One region of the Anaeromassilibacillus sp. Marseille-P3371 genome, then DNA from elsewhere that is predicted to be linked to it. Evidence: predicted binding sites of a transcription regulator. Region 1 holds the regulator's gene; the other holds the start of a gene.
The links. The regulator HrcA, encoded in region 1, represses chaperone genes, less so after heat shock. The targets are predictions, from matches to a motif close to TGTTAGCACTCNNNNNNNNNGAGTGCTAACA.
Positions count from the first base shown of each region.

Region 2: a site for HrcA is predicted at 1,545-1,575, ahead of B9Y59_RS08670 (Hsp20/alpha crystallin family protein). Genes of this name have one in related genera too.

Region 1 covers NZ_LT835157.1:507,117-515,825, forward strand. The annotation lists gene dnaJ (molecular chaperone DnaJ) at 1-589, opposite strand, end outside; gene dnaK (molecular chaperone DnaK) at 842-2,686, opposite strand; gene grpE (nucleotide exchange factor GrpE) at 2,767-3,363, opposite strand; gene hrcA (heat-inducible transcriptional repressor HrcA) at 3,415-4,446, opposite strand; gene B9Y59_RS01490 (iron-sulfur cluster assembly scaffold protein) at 5,231-5,923, shown strand; gene B9Y59_RS01495 (GGGtGRT protein) at 6,013-7,020, shown strand; gene B9Y59_RS01510 (sigma-70 family RNA polymerase sigma factor) at 8,403-8,709, shown strand, end outside.
Region 2 covers NZ_LT835157.1:2,105,002-2,112,176, reverse strand. The annotation lists gene B9Y59_RS08680 (deoxyribonuclease IV) at 1-324, opposite strand, end outside; gene B9Y59_RS08675 (Hsp20/alpha crystallin family protein) at 450-875, opposite strand; gene B9Y59_RS08670 (Hsp20/alpha crystallin family protein) at 929-1,354, opposite strand; gene B9Y59_RS08665 (phosphopentomutase) at 1,810-2,979, shown strand; gene deoD (purine-nucleoside phosphorylase) at 3,190-3,903, shown strand; gene B9Y59_RS08655 (BMP family ABC transporter substrate-binding protein) at 3,988-5,076, shown strand; gene B9Y59_RS08650 (ABC transporter ATP-binding protein) at 5,195-6,736, shown strand; gene B9Y59_RS08645 (ABC transporter permease) at 6,720-7,175, shown strand, end outside.

The DNA.
Region 1 (8,709 bases):
CGCAGCGGTCACAGGTCCGCGCGGTCTGTACCACGCCAAACGGCGTACGCTGGTTGATGCGTACCTGTCCCGTACCGCCGCACTGGGGGCAGGATGCTGGACTAGTTCCCTTCGCGGCGCCTGTGCCGCCGCAGTCCGGACACGACTCGATTTTGTTGAAGGAAATGGTTTTTTTACAACCCTTTGCAGCTTCCTCGAAGCTGATGTTGACGACTCCTTCCGTATCGCTGCCGCGGCGCGGCGCATTTGGATTGGCGCGGCGCGCGCCGCCGCCAAAGCCGCCAAAAAAGCTGTTGAAAATATCCCCCAAGTCGATGTCGCCGGTGAACGGGCTGCCGGCTGCACCGCCACCGAAGTTGGGGTCCACCCCGGCATGGCCGAACTGGTCGTACCGGGCCCTTTTATCTTTGTCCGAGAGTACCTCATACGCCTCATTGACTTCTTTAAATTTTGCCTCCGCCTCTTTGTCCCCCGGATTGAGATCCGGGTGATATTTTTTTGCCAATTTGCGGTAGGCTTTTTTTATTTCGTCTTCGGTGGCGTTCTTTGGCACACCCATCACTTCATAAAAATCCCTTTTATCGGCCACACCTATCACTCCTACAAATGCGCAAGCCGCCTCAGCTCTGTCTGGAAATCTTTGCCCACGCGAACTCTCATTTTTATGCGGCACAGCCGCGTTCTCTATCCTATCAGGTTTTCCGCCTGTTGTAAATCACTTTTAGAGAAAATCCACTTCGCCATTTTACGGGTGAAAGCTGTTGTGGGTATCATCCACACCCACAACAGCCTTACCATCGTTTATCAGGAACGAATACTGCCATGCAGTACGCCCGAAAGTTTATTTATTGTTGTTGTCATCGACGTCCTTGTACTCTGCGTCATAGACCGGATTGCCGTTTGTATCCTGCGCCGGGGCCCCCGCATTATCTGCCGGCTGGCCGCCTTGCGGTGCAGCTGCCTTATACAGCTTTTCGGAAACGGCATACAAAGCTTTTTGCAGTTCTTCTGTACGGCTCTTGATATCCGCGACATCATTGCCGGAAACCGCCTGCTTCAGCGCATTGGACTTTGCTTCCAGGTCGCTCTTGTCAGAGGCGTCCATCTTATCGCCGCTGTCCTTTATCAGTTTTTCGACCGAGTAGCAGAGATTCTCCGCCTCGTTCTTTGTATCGACCTCTTCGCGGCGCTTTTTATCCTCTGCGGCATACTTTTCCGCATCCTTGACAGCCTTATCGATGTCGTCCTTGCTCATATTGGAACTGGAAGAAATCGTGATGTGCTGCTCTTTGCCGGTTGCAAGGTCCTTTGCAGAAACGTTGACGATGCCGTTTGCATCGATGTCGAACGTGACCTCGATCTGGGGGATGCCGCGCGGTGCGGGTGCAATGCCGTCCAACTTGAACAGCCCCAACTGCTTGTTATCGCGCGCGAATTCACGTTCACCCTGCAGTACGTTGACTTCGACCTGTGTCTGGCCATCCGCAGCCGTGGAGAAGATCTGGCTCTTCTTAGTCGGGATGGTGGTATTGCGCTCGATTACCTTCGTCATGACGCCGCCCATGGTCTCAACGCCGAGGGACAGGGGCGTGACATCCAGCAACAACAAGCCTTCGACTTCGCCGCCGAGCACGCCTGCCTGCAATGCAGCGCCAATGGCAACGCATTCATCCGGGTTGATGCCCTTGAACGGCTCCTTGCCAGTCAGCTTCTTAACCTCTTCCTGAACAGCCGGGATTCTGGAAGAACCGCCGACGAGCAGAACCTTGCTGATCTGGCTGAACTGCAAACCGGCATCCTGCATAGCCTGACGAACCGGGCCAATGGTCTTTTCTACGAGGTCAGCGGTCAGTTCATTGAACTTTGCGCGGGTCAACGTCATATCGAGATGCTTTGGACCGGTGGCATCGGCGGTGATAAACGGCAGGTTGATTTGGCTCGAAGTCATGCCGGACAGTTCGATCTTTGCCTTTTCTGCCGCTTCCTTCAGTCTCTGCATCGCCATCTTGTCGCCGGAGAGATCAATTCCGCTCTCCTGTTTAAAGGAGCTGACCATCCAATCGATGATGCGCTTATCAAAATCGTCGCCGCCCAAGCGGTTGTTGCCAGCAGTTGCAAGAACCTCCTGAACACCGTCGCCCATCTCGATGATGGAAACGTCGAATGTACCGCCGCCGAGGTCATACACCATGATCTTCTGCTCTTCGCCCTTGTCGATGCCATAGGACAGAGCAGCTGCGGTCGGTTCATTGATAATGCGCTTTACATCAAGACCGGCAATCTTGCCGGCATCTTTTGTAGCCTGACGCTGTGCGTCGGTGAAGTATGCCGGAACAGTGATAACCGCAGAGGTGACCGTTTCGCCCAGATAGGCCTCTGCATCTGCCTTCAGCTTTTGCAAAATCATTGCAGAAATTTCCTGCGGGGTGTAGCTCTTGTCGTCGATAGCCACTTTATAGTTGGAACCCATCTCTCTCTTGATGGAAGAAATGGTGCGGTCTGGATTCGTGATCGCTTGGCGCTTTGCCACCTGACCCACCATGCGCTCGCCAGTTTTGGAGAATGCCACTACGGACGGCGTTGTACGCGCCCCTTCTGCGTTGGCAATTACGACCGGCTCGCCGCCCTCAATTACGGCTACGCAGGAATTTGTTGTACCAAGGTCAATACCAATTGTCTTACTCATAATCTATACCTCCAGTTTTGATTCGGTTGTTTTCGTCAGTAATTTATATTTGGAAAGGGGATTGCGGGATGGCGAACCGCTCAGTTTGCAACCACGACCGTTGCATGCCGGACGACTTTGTCGCCGATCTTATATCCCTTCTGATAAACCTGTGCGACCACATTTTCCGCTGCGCTCTCGTCATCGATGTGCGATACAGCATTGTGTAACTCCGGGTTGAACGCCTCCCCTGCGACGCCCATCTCGGCCACGCCTAGCTTTTCCAGTGCCCTTTTCAGCTGTGTCTGGACCATTTCAACGCCCTTGCGCAGATCTTCGACACTGCACTCCTGTTGCTCGAGCGCGCGCTCCAGATTGTCTGCCACCGGCAGAAATTCCAGCACCGCTGCGGCTGTCGCGTCGGAATAAATCGCCGCTTTTTCACGCTCGGTCCGCTTGCGGAAATTGTCATATTCCGCTGCGGTGCGCAAAAATTGATCTTTTTGCTTTTTCAGGGCCTCCTCTGCTTCTTCAAGCTTTTTCTGCATCGCTTCTTTCTCTGCTTTGGCCTTTTTGCCGCCAAAGCCTCCTTTGTCCTTTTTGTCTGCCTTTTCCGCTTGTTCGGAAGCCTCCGGTTCCGCGCTCGCCTGCGGTTCAGTTCCGGCCTCTGTCTGCGGATTCTTTTCCTCCGTATTCAACTGCCCGGACCCTCCTTCGTTTTAAATTGCGCCTTTTGCGCTCTATCATGATTAAGCATTATAATCCATCAATTCGGTAAGCATTTTTCCCACTGCATCGGATAGATACTCCATGTGGGAGATCACCTTGGCATAATTCATGCGCATGGGACCGATGATCGCCAGCGCACCAGCATCTTTGCCTCCAACGGTATAGCGGGAGATCACCACACTGGAATCTTTCAATTCCGGCCGGCCGGTCTCATCGCCGATCAGTACCTTCACACTCTTGCTCCGCTGTTCCAACAGACGGTTCAATTCATCTGCCCGTGCCAAAAAATCCATCATCCGGCGCGCCGTAAGGGAAAGTTCTGGATAAAAAAGGAGATTCGTCTGTCCCTCCATACAGATTTCCGCCTGCATGGAATCCCGAGCGACATCGAGAACAGCCATGAACGCAGAGGACATCAGGATCGCCATTTCTCCCATCGAGGCCGCCATATTTTGAATAAAGGCGGGCGTTACCTCTGAAACGGGCATTCCAGCCAACCGCTCATTAAACACCCGGAAAAACACCCGTAAGATTTCTTGGGACAGATCAAAATCGCAATGGAATACGCACGTTTTCATGGTCCCAGCAGAGGTCATCAAAATAACCATCGCTGTCCGGCGACTCGTCTGTACGAACTGAATCGCGCGGATATTGGCGCCACGCCCGCTCGGCGTAGTTGACACTGCGGCAAACCGCGTAGCGGCTGCCAGAACTCTGGAGACGCCGTCCAGCAACTTTTCCGGGTCATAGGCGCTGGAGAGCAGCTGGCTGTCCAGGAAACGCTTCTCCTCGCGGGTGACGGGCTTTCTTTTCATCAGGGTGTCGATATAAACTCGATACCCCATCTGTGTGGGCACTCTGCCCGCCGAGGTGTGCGGTTGGTCCAAAAGTCCCATTTCGGCCAAATCGCTCATTTCATTGCGAACAGTGGCAGAAGAGACCGCAAAGTCTAGGTTGTCACAAAGCGCCTTTGAACCGACTGGCTCGCCGGTAGAAACATACAATTCGACGACTGCTGCCAGGATTTTTTTCTTCCGTTCGCTGAGTTCCAACCTTCCCACCTCTTTTATTTAGGTTTTAGTTTTAGCACTCTTTTAGATCGAGTGCTAACTCTAGTTATTAATTTATCATTACTTTGCCCGATTGTCAATAAGATAAATGTAAATTAATTATGAATCTGCCAAGAGAAAACCAAACAATTTGCGCAAAAATCGGAAAAGAGGAAGGCAAGATATGCTCTTTGCAATTTTGGGCGTCTTCCGAGCAGCCTTTTGGTACGGTTTTCCCTACACAATATAGAAGGAACCCCTCTTGACCTGGCAGAACCCTTTGAGCGGTTCCATCGATAGAGCGATTGCTTGGATTCTGCTTTATCCTGGGGTACATGAACAAACAGGTCGAATCGTTTCTGACGGTGGATTTCCAGTGGATATTTGAGATGGTATATTTTATTGGTATTGTGTTCGTTTGAAATAAGTTTGATTCAGCTGATTCTCTCACGGATCCAATGGCGGCCAGTGAGAGAATCAGCCCCTCTCAATGAACTTGTTTTGGCAAGAACTCTGTTACAGCTGATTGGAAAGGAGAATTTCCTACATTGAGAGGTCTTTACCTATGGCCTGTGCTTACCAGAACGGTACAATTGTTTTTGATCGAAAGACACTGTATAAAAAGCAGGCTGTCCACTTTCCAGAGTTTCCCGAAAAGCAAGGAAAATCGAGAGGGATTTCCTATAATTTTGCCTGGACAAACTCTTGCTAAAATTCGGAAAATGGCCTATAATCAACATGTATGGTGGTTAAACCAAGGAAACTTGAAACCGAAAGGAGTACCGATATGAATTATTCCCATGAAGTGGAAAACATGTGTCCTGTAGCCAAAGGTCCCCATCACGGTCCCGCACCCATCCCGGAGGAGGGCAAGTGGGTAAAAGCCTACGAGATCAAAGACATCTCCGGCCTGTCCCATGGTGTGGGCTGGTGTGCACCGCAGCAGGGCGCTTGCAAATTGACCCTGAATGTAAAAGATGGCATTGTGCAGGAGGCTTTGGTGGAAACCCTGGGCTGCTCCGGCATGACCCATTCTGCCGCTATGGCAGCAGAAATTCTCCCGGGTAAGACTCTGTTGGAGTGCTTGAATACCGACCTCGTTTGCGATGCAATCAACGTCGCAATGCGCGAGATCTTTAAGCAGCTGGCCTATGGCCGCAGCCAGACCGCGTTCTCCGAGGATGGTTTGCCGATCGGCGCAAGCCTGGAAGACTTGGGCAAGGGCCTGCGTTCCCAGGTTGGCACTATGTTCAGCACGGGTGCAAAGGGCGTCCGCTACATGGAGATGGCCGAAGGCTATGTTCTCAAGACCGCTCTGGACGAAAACAATGAGGTCATCGGCTATCAGTTTGTCAAACTTGGCAAGATGATGGAAGATATCCGCCACGGTGTGGACCCGAAGACTGCTTATGAGCAGAATATCGGCCAATATGGCCGCTTTGACGGCGCGGCGAAGTACATCGATCCGCGTGAAGAATAATTCGGCAGGGAACATACCGAACTTTCCAAATCAGGCGTATCCCAACTGGGGGATCGCTGAAGAAAGCAGAATAAAGGAGGACAACTTACATGGCTAACGATGTCAAGTTTGAAGGTAAAGAAAGAAGAATGCCCAAAATCGAAAAGTGCCTTGCCGAGTATGGCCTTGCCAGCCTCGAAGATGCGCGCGACCTTTGCCTGAGCAAAGGAATCGATGTGGATAAAATTGTCAAGGGTGTACAGCCCATTGCGTTTGAGAACGCCAGCTGGGCGTATACATTGGGTTGCGCAGTTGCTCTGAAGAAGGGTTGCGCTTCCGCCGCAGATGCTGCAGAGTCAATCGGCATTGGCTTGCAGGCATTCTGCATCCCGGGTTCTGTTGCAGAGAACCGTAAGGTTGGTCTGGGCCACGGCAACTTGGGCGCACGGTTGCTCCGCGACGAAACCAAGTGCTTTGCATTCCTCGCGGGTCACGAGTCTTTTGCTGCGGCAGAAGGTGCAATCGGCATTGCCAAGACGGCAAACCGTGCCCGTAAAGAGCCGCTCCGCATTATCCTGAATGGCTTGGGCAAGGATGCTGCATACATCATTTCCAGAATCAATGGTTTCACCTATGTGAAGACCGATTACGACTTCTTCAACGACGAGTTGACCGTTGTGGAGGAAAAGGCATTCTCCGAGGGCGAGCGTGCGGCAGTCAAGTGCTACGGCGCAAATGACGTCCTCGAAGGTGTTGCGATTATGAAGAAGGAGGGTGTGGACGTCTCCATCACCGGTAACTCCACCAACCCGACCCGCTTCCAGCATTTGGTTGCTGGTACTTATAAGAAATGGGCAATCGAGAATAACCGTCCGTATTTCTCCGTTGCTTCCGGCGGCGGCACAGGCCGTACCCTGCATCCGGACAATATGGCGGCTGGCCCGGCTTCCTATGGCTTGACCGACTCTATGGGCCGTATGCATGGCGATGCACAGTTCGCAGGTTCTTCTTCTGTTCCGGCGCACGTCGAGATGATGGGCTTGATCGGAATGGGCAACAACCCGATGGTTGGTGCGACTGTGGCATGTGCAGTTGCCGTATATGAGGCCTGCAAATAATTGGACAATCGGGTTGCCAGATAGTCCGGCAAGCCTGATTGAGAGAGTAATATAAAAAATGTTCAAAGCTCCCGCAGATGGGCGGGACGCTTGCCAGCACGCTGCGGCGTGCTGGCTCCGGCCGCAAAGCGTCCGGGAAGGCGGTTCATACCGCCTTTTAGCGTCCCGTTTGCCGGGGGCTTTTTCTCTTTTATAAGATCCCATTCGGTTTTATGTTTCGGTTAGAAACAAAAGATATTTCAGTGAACTCTTTATGCTTATAAAGCGGCACCGGGAAGGAATCCTTCTGTGCAGGCTGGCGGAGGCGTAATCGAGCGCCATTTGGTTACGGCCCCACTTCGAAATAAACAGAGGAATACAATATTATAATGTAGGCGTTTTTGGAAGAATGCCATGTTGATTTGGCAAATTGTTTCAGGAACAAACATCTCAATATATCGAAATCAATATTTTTAACAGGGACAGCCACCGCAAAAGGCGGGGTATCCCTATCGCTATTAAACGAACGGATATTTGTAATAGGGATAGAAGTGGTAAAGCGACAGCCACAAAAGGCGGGGCCCCTATCGCTATTAAACGAACGGATATTTGTAATAGGAATAGAAGTGGTAAAACGACGGCCACAAAAGGCGGGGCCCCTATCGCCATTAAGCTAATGAACGTTTTTATAGGGACAGTCGCCGCAAAGGTAGGGCATCCTTGTTGCTATTAAGCCAACGGATACTGTTTTATCAAATATTAAAGCGACAAAGAGCATCCAATATGGAACAATCCACGAAGCAATTGATAAAGAATACGTTACTGAATCGATTAGAGAGAAAAGCTGTACGAGAAGGTGTAAGTGAATGGGTCGAGGCATTCATTCGAAGGGATGACTGGATAAATATAACCAATATAGTAGTATGGAATTCTCTGGAAATTATCTCGAATATGGATGCAAAAACTACCCCGCACAGGATCCTTATGTGAGTGAGAATATAAAAGATAGGATGGAGCACGATCCCAATTGGTAGAGCGAAACACGGCCAGGGGCGGCGGGATTTGGATACAAAAACCATTCGCTCAGGAACCATAATGGATTAACGAAGGAGTTGCCTTTCTTTTAAGGCAGCTCCTTGCTTATACCCTCCCGCAATGAATACAGATTTAGTTGGGTACATCCAACTCCGGAAACAAAAAAGAAGATGGAAAGCCTCATGATGAAGCGGGACCCACAGGAATTGCCATTACCCCTGGGGAATGGGAGGGGAGAATACAGGATTCAAAAAGTGGTCGGAGGTTTTCTCCATAGACAGCTTTTCACATTTGTATCAACTTTTTTGGGCTGGGAAGCGTCTAATAGACAGAATAAGAAATATAGAACAGATTGGTGGGGCTGGATTATGGCAACAACCCAGGATTTTCGGGAGTATATCACACAGAATCAGCAGGCTTTTTATCGCCTGGCTTATAGTTATACCAAAAACAGTGATGCGGCATTGGATGTGGTGCAGGATGCAGTCGTCAAGGGGATAGAAAAGCTGCATACGCTTCGAAATCCCGCTTATATGAAGACATGGTTCTATCGGATTCTGGTAAATCAGGCCCTTACTTACTTGCGAGGAAAAAAGGTTGTCTCCCTCGAAGAATATACGGAATCCACCTGCCCAGCCGCAGAGGAACAGGATGTCGCACAGAATGTAGATCTTT
Region 2 (7,175 bases), 1.6 Mb from region 1:
CGGATGGAAATTGTACAGGTTTCCAGGGAGATATTCCATCGTAGCGAGATCTTCGGTCATGGCTTGTATTGCAAAATCCCGTAGGCCTTCATCTGCAGAACAGAGGTTGAGCGTATAGGGCGCATGTGCAACAAGGGTGACAAAGTGTTCCTGCGAGATCAGCTCATTCAACGCGGCGATGTCTGTGAGGTTGACCGCCTTTGCTTTGCTTCCGCGCGGATTCCGTGTAAAGTATTGAAAAGTGTTGGCGCCGATAGAAAGAGCTTCTTTGCCCATGTGCAAATATCCCTTTGCAGAGGATAGATGGCATCCGATATTTAACATAGGTTATTCCTCCGTTTTTTGATGGAATGGTATCTATTATATACCAGTTCCATAGGAAATACCAGCAAAAGAAAAAGGGCTGATCTACCAAGAGATCAGCCCATAAAAAAGAAAACTGAGGAAAATTAATGAATTTCGATGCGGCGATTCGAAGAAACGGAGGCTTGCTTCTTTGGCAAAGTTAACTCCAACACACCGTTTTCATATTTGGCTTTGATTCCTCGAACATCCACAGTGGATACATCAAAACTGCGGCACATCAAACCGGAATACCTTTCCCGACGGATATAATGGCTACTATCCATTGGCGCCTCTGCGCCGCATTGTGCCGAGATGGCCAAGCAATCGTCGCCCTTCATCTCGATGTGAATATTCTCCTTCTTAACTCCCGGCAGGTCAATACGCAACAGGTACCGGTTGTCTTGATCGATGATGTCAGTCTTACAGGGGACCGTGTTTTCTTTCGCTTTAGGAAGGAACGCACGATTCATTGGGTCAAGGGAATGGAACAGATGATTGGATGTCTGTTCAAAAGGAATCCAGTCGAACATGATAAAGCCCTCCGTTTTATGGTTTACATCGTCACATAATAGGATTTGCAGGATTATTCAATTTCAATCCGATGGTTTGTGGGAACGGTTGCCTGCTTTTTGGGGAGGTTCAATTCCAGTACGCCATCTTCAAATTTGGCTGTGATGTGTTCTGCATCGATTGAAGAAATGTCAAAGCTACGGCTCATCGATCCATACCGTCTTTCCCGACGGATGTAATGATTCTTATCGTCCTCGCTTTTTTGCTCTTCCGAATGTTCGGCGGAGATAGTCAAACGGTCGCCTTCGATATCGAGGTGAATATCCTCTTTTTGGAAGCCGGGCAAATCTGCTTTTAATACATAACGGGAACCCTCATCGACAATATCGGTTTTGCAAGGAGCAATATCCACATTTCCACCAAAGAAAGCACGCTCCATATCATCCAAATAACGGAACAAGTCGTTGTTTTTGTGTTCAAAAGGAATCAGATCAAACATAAGTCAAAACCCCCTTAAAAGTATCGATTGTTTTTACCAAAATCTATTTATGCTTGCTGGTTCTGCAAGAAAGTCTTTTTTCAAGCGAACCACCTTCTTTCTAGTCATTCAGGCTCTCTTGCTTTCTACGCTTTTTAGTATAGAGACCGGTTATGAAAAATATTTTGCAAATTTACGAACAAATTATTAATTTTAGCACTCGACAAGAAAGAGTGCTAAAATTGATTGAAGCAAATCCTTAGAAGAATAAGAAGTATCATAAGTTTAGAAATAGTACAGAGGTCAAGAATGAGACCAGAAGCTTTTACCAGCAATCCCAAAATGTCGAAGTTTGCGGAAATCCAAAATTTTTCTTGTAAAATGATAGCCAAATCTGGAAGAATGTATTATAATAAAATTAACGAAATTGTGTGCGTATTTTAACATTATGATAGAAACCTTACGGGAGGTGTAACATGAAACGTGTCTTTTTGATGGTATTGGATAGTGTAGGAATCGGGGAAATGCCAGATGCTGCCCAATATGGGGATGCTGGTAGCAATACACTGGCTGCTGCATCGACCAGTTCGTATTTCTCCATGCCAAACATGCAGAAGTTAGGACTTTTTAATATTGATGGCGTCGAGTGCCGTCCCGCTGTAGATCATCCATCGGCAGCATTCGCCCGGATGACCGAAGTCTCAAAGGGAAAGGATACCACCATTGGTCATTGGGAAATCGCGGGAATCGCATCCCCCAAGCCGCTGCCAACCTATCCGGATGGATTTCCAAAGGAGCTGCTGGATGTATTTAGCAGCCAGACAGGGCGGAAGGTGCTCTGTAACAAACCGTATTCTGGAACAGAAGTCATTAAAGATTATGGAAAAGAGCATGTGGAGACTGGCGCATTGATCGTGTATACTTCTGCGGACAGTGTATTCCAAATTGCGGCGCATGAGTCCGTGGTTCCAGTCGAAGAGCTGTACCGGTATTGCCAGATTGCACGTAAACTTCTGACTGGGGAACATAGCGTTGGACGTGTCATTGCACGGCCGTTTACAGGGGAATACCCCCATTATACCCGGACAACAAACCGGCATGACTTTTCGTTGCTCCCACCGAGCACTACTATGTTGGACCAGCTTTCTGACAATGGATTTGATGTAGTTGCAATCGGAAAGATCTATGATATTTTTGCTGGCAGGGGAATCACAGAGGCGATTCGAACCGGCGGAAACGATGAAGGAATTGCCCGGACGATCGAATGGACCAAGCGGGATTTTAACGGACTTTGCTTTATCAATCTGGTGGATTTTGACATGTTGTATGGCCATCGAAATGATGTAGAGGGATATGCAAAGGGGTTAACAACAGTCGATCAGGCAATCCCAGAAATTTTAGCAGGGTTGCGGGAGGACGACTTGCTGATGATTACTGCAGATCACGGCTGTGATCCGAGCACCCCTTCGACGGACCATTCCCGCGAATATACTCCTTGGGTCATTGCTGGGCCAAAGGTAAAGTCCGGCGTAAACTTGGGAACGCTGCCAACCTTTGCGGACATTGGGGCGACCATTTTGGACTACTTTGGTGTAAAATCGGAGATTACCGGGACATCTCGCTTGCACGAAATTTTAAATCGTTGAGGAGGAAAGTGGCAGCGCGGTCTGAAGGACGATGTTCCTGGCCGCTCTTGCAGCGCTTTCCTTTCGATAATCACGCCGCCATTTAAGAGAATCGGAAAGCGCCTTTTTCGATGGAAGGTGAGAGAATTTTTGACAAAAACCTTTCGAAAAAGGGGCTTTGCGGGCTTTCTTTCCAAAGTGGACAGGCTGGACAGAACAGGAGAATGAGAAATGGCTAAAACACCGACTCCGCACAACGCGGCTAAGCCCGGCGATATTGCCAAGACGGTTTTAATGCCGGGGGACCCGCTTCGTGCAAAATTCATCGCAGAAACGTATCTGGAAAATCCGGTATGCTTTAACACGGTGCGCAACATGTTGGGCTATACGGGGACCTATGAAGGCAAGCGTGTCTCCGTAATGGGCAGCGGAATGGGGATGCCATCCATAGGGATCTATTCGTATGAGCTCTATCATTTTTATGACGTAGAGAACATCATTCGCATTGGTTCCGCTGGCGGAATTGCGGATAATGTCCATGTGCGGGACGTTGTCGTCGGAATCGGTGCCTGTACGGATTCCAACTATGGCGCTCAGTATCGCTTGCCGGGAACCTTTGCACCAATTGCAGATTTCGGTCTTGCACAGAAGGCAGTCCAGTTTGCACAGGAGCACAACATCAAAACAGTGGTCGGAAACGTCCTCTCTTCGGACACTTTCTATGGGGATGATCCGAATGCGCTCTCCGCTTGGAAAAAGATGGGAGTGCTTGCAGTTGAGATGGAATCTGCGGCGTTGTATATGAATGCGGCATGCGCGGGAAAAAAGGCACTTTGTCTACTGACCATTTCGGATTGCCCATTTACCGGAGAATCCCTTACCGCAGAAGAGCGGCAAACCAGTTTCCGTGAAATGATGGAGATTGCGCTGGCGATTGCAGAATAAGTATGGGTCAAACGTCCATCCGGTTCTTTATGATTGAATGGACGAGGATCATAAATCTGAAAGAAAGTTTAGGAGGAATATTTGATGAAGAAATTATTGGCTTTTCTGTTGGCCGGTATGATGGCGTTTTCAGCCACTGCCTGCGGCTCGGGCAACGATTCCAACACCCCTGAGGCTTCCCAGCCCACCAATTCCACCGAGGGTACCCAGGACGGAGAGACCACACCAGAAGGCGGCATCAAGATCCGCATGGTCACGGATACCGGCGGTGTCAACGATCAGTCCTTTAACCAGTCCGCCTGGGAAGGCCTGCAAACGTTGAAGGATGAGATGGGCGCGGACGTGAATTATATTGAATCTAAGCAGGAAGCGGATTATGCGACCAACCTTGATAAGGCTGCAGACGATGAAGCCCAGTTGATCTGGGGCGTTGGTTTTGCAATGGCGGATGCCATTGGCATTGCAGCAACAGCGAACCCGGATATCCAGTATGCAATTATTGATAATGGATATGATGAAGCGACTATGCCGGACAATGTGGCAGGTGTGATGTTCCGCGCACAGGAGCCATCGTTTGTGGTCGGCTACATTGCAGGGAAGACGACAGAGACCGGCAAGGTCGGTTTTGTCGGCGGCGTGACGAGCGACATCATCGACCAGTTCCAGTATGGCTTCCAGGCTGGTGTGGATTATGCGTCTGAGGAACTCGGCAAGACCATCACAGTGGATGTACAGTATGCAGAGAGCTTTACCGATGCTTCGAAGGGCAAGGCAATCGCTTCGAAGATGTTCTCCGATGGCTGCGACATCGTGTTCCATGCAGCCGGCGGCGCAGGTGTCGGGGTCATTGAGGCGGCGAAGGATGCTGGTAAATATGCCATTGGCGTCGACCGTGACCAGGCGTATCTTGCGCCTGAAAACGTACTGACCTCTGCAATGAAGTTGGTCAACAATGCGGTCATCGCGGTTTCCAAGGAAGTCATCGAAGGAAAAGAGATTGGCGGCCAGACATACACCTATGGCCTCACCGAGGATGCAGTCGGCATTCCGGAGGAGCATTCCCTGATGGGCGACGAAACCTACAATGCGGCGCTCGAAGTGGAAGAAAAAATCAAGAATGGCGAAATCGTTCCGCCGGCCAATGCGGACGAGTATGCGCAGTTTGGCAAATAATCAGCACTTGTTGCGGGGAGGTTCTCTTCTTCGAGGAAATCCCCTTTGCAGGCGGGGCGTCTCATTTGGGCGCCCCGTTTTCTGTAAAAAGGAGAAATAGGCGGGAGGTTTTGTAGTAATGGAGGTCAGCAAGGAGTATGCCGTTCAGATGCACGGCATCACCAAATTGTTTGGCAGCTTTTGCGCGCTGGACCATGTGGATTTGGATGTGAAGAGGGGGACCATCCACTCTTTGCTGGGAGAAAATGGAGCGGGTAAAAGCACGCTGATGAATGTGCTCTATGGCCTTTATCAGGCCGATGCAGGAGAAATCTACTTAAATGGAGAGCGGGTTCATATTAAGAATCCGACCACCGCAATTGAGCACGGAATTGGTATGGTACACCAGCACTTTATGTTGGTAGACAATTTTACGGTGACACAGAACATCATTTTAGGCAATGAAACAGCCAATCGCTTTGGCATTTTGGACATGAAAAAGGCACGCAAAAACGTACAGGAGATCGTCGAAAAATATGGCCTGGAAGTCGATCCGGATGCAAAGATTGAGGACATCTCTGTCGGCATGCAGCAGCGTGTAGAGATATTAAAAGCGCTTTATCGAGGAGCAGATCTGCTGATTTTAGATGAACCGACGGCTGTGCTAACGCCCCAGGAGATTGAAGATCTGATTCAGATTATGCACAATCTGATTGCGGACGGGAAGACCATCATCATCATCACGCATAAGCTCAAGGAAATCAAAGAAAGTTCCGATGTATGCACCATTATCCGCCGGGGAAAATACGTTGATACCGTAGCAGTCCAGGAGGTGGATGAGGAGGAACTAGCTACCAAGATGGTAGGGCATGCTGTTCAATTGGTGGTTGAGAAGTCGCCGGCGAAGCCAGGAGAGGTGGTATTTGCGATAGATCATCTCACGGTTAAGGATGAGCGTGGTTTGCGAGCGGTAAACGACCTTTCCTTGCAGGTGCGAAAGGGAGAAATCGTTGGGATCGCTGGCATTGATGGAAATGGGCAGAAAGAATTGGTCGAGGCGATTACCTGCCTGACAAAGTGTGAAAGCGGTACGATTCAAATCAATGGACAGCAAGTACAGAACACAACGCCGCGCAATGTAGTCGATCATAAGATCTCGACCATTCATGAGGATCGCCAGAAGCGCGGATTGGTTCTGAATTTTACAGTGGCAGAAAATGCTATTTTGGAAAAGTATCGGACGGAGCCATTCCGAAAGCACGGAATGTTAAACAACAGTGAAATTCTTGCATTTACCAATGGCCTGCTGCACGATTATGATGTCCGTCCGGAGGATTGTGCACAACATTTGGCGCGCAGCCTTTCCGGCGGAAATCAGCAAAAGGTGATCATCGCACGCGAAGTTGCAAATGAACCAGATCTGTTGATCGCGGTGCAGCCGACGCGCGGATTGGATGTTGGCGCTATCGAGTATGTCCACAAAACGCTGATTGCAGAACGGGATAAAGGCAGGGCGATCCTGTTGATTTCTCTGGAACTCGATGAGGTGATGAATGTTTCCGATACCATTGCGGTACTTTATAACGGAAGCATTGCCGACACCTTTAAACAAGGTGAAGTGGATGAAAAGACAATCGGACTTTTAATGGCTGGAGGGAAACAACATGCAAAGAACAGTTAGGATTCTGAAAAAACCCATCACCTCCACCATCCTTGCCATCGTATGCGGCTTTCTGGTGGCATCGGTTGTGCTCGTAGTCGCTGGGTATAATCCAGCAGAGGCGTTTGGGGCATTATTTCATGGGATTTTTTCAAAACCAAAGTACATTTCAAACGTGATTATCAAAGCAACCCCGATCACATTGACAGCGCTCAGTGTGGCTTTTGCCTATAAGGTAGGGATGTTCAATATTGGGGCGGAAGGACAATACATTGTAGCGGCGGTGGCCTCTACCATCGTTGGTTATTTATTCAATCTGCCGGCGATCCTACAAGTACCGCTGGTAGTGATGACGGGCATGGTTGCAGGGGCTCTTTACGGTGGTATCGTTGGTTTTTTAAAGGCAAAGTTTGGCATTCATGAGGTTTTGACCAGCATTATGTTGAACTGGATTGCCCTG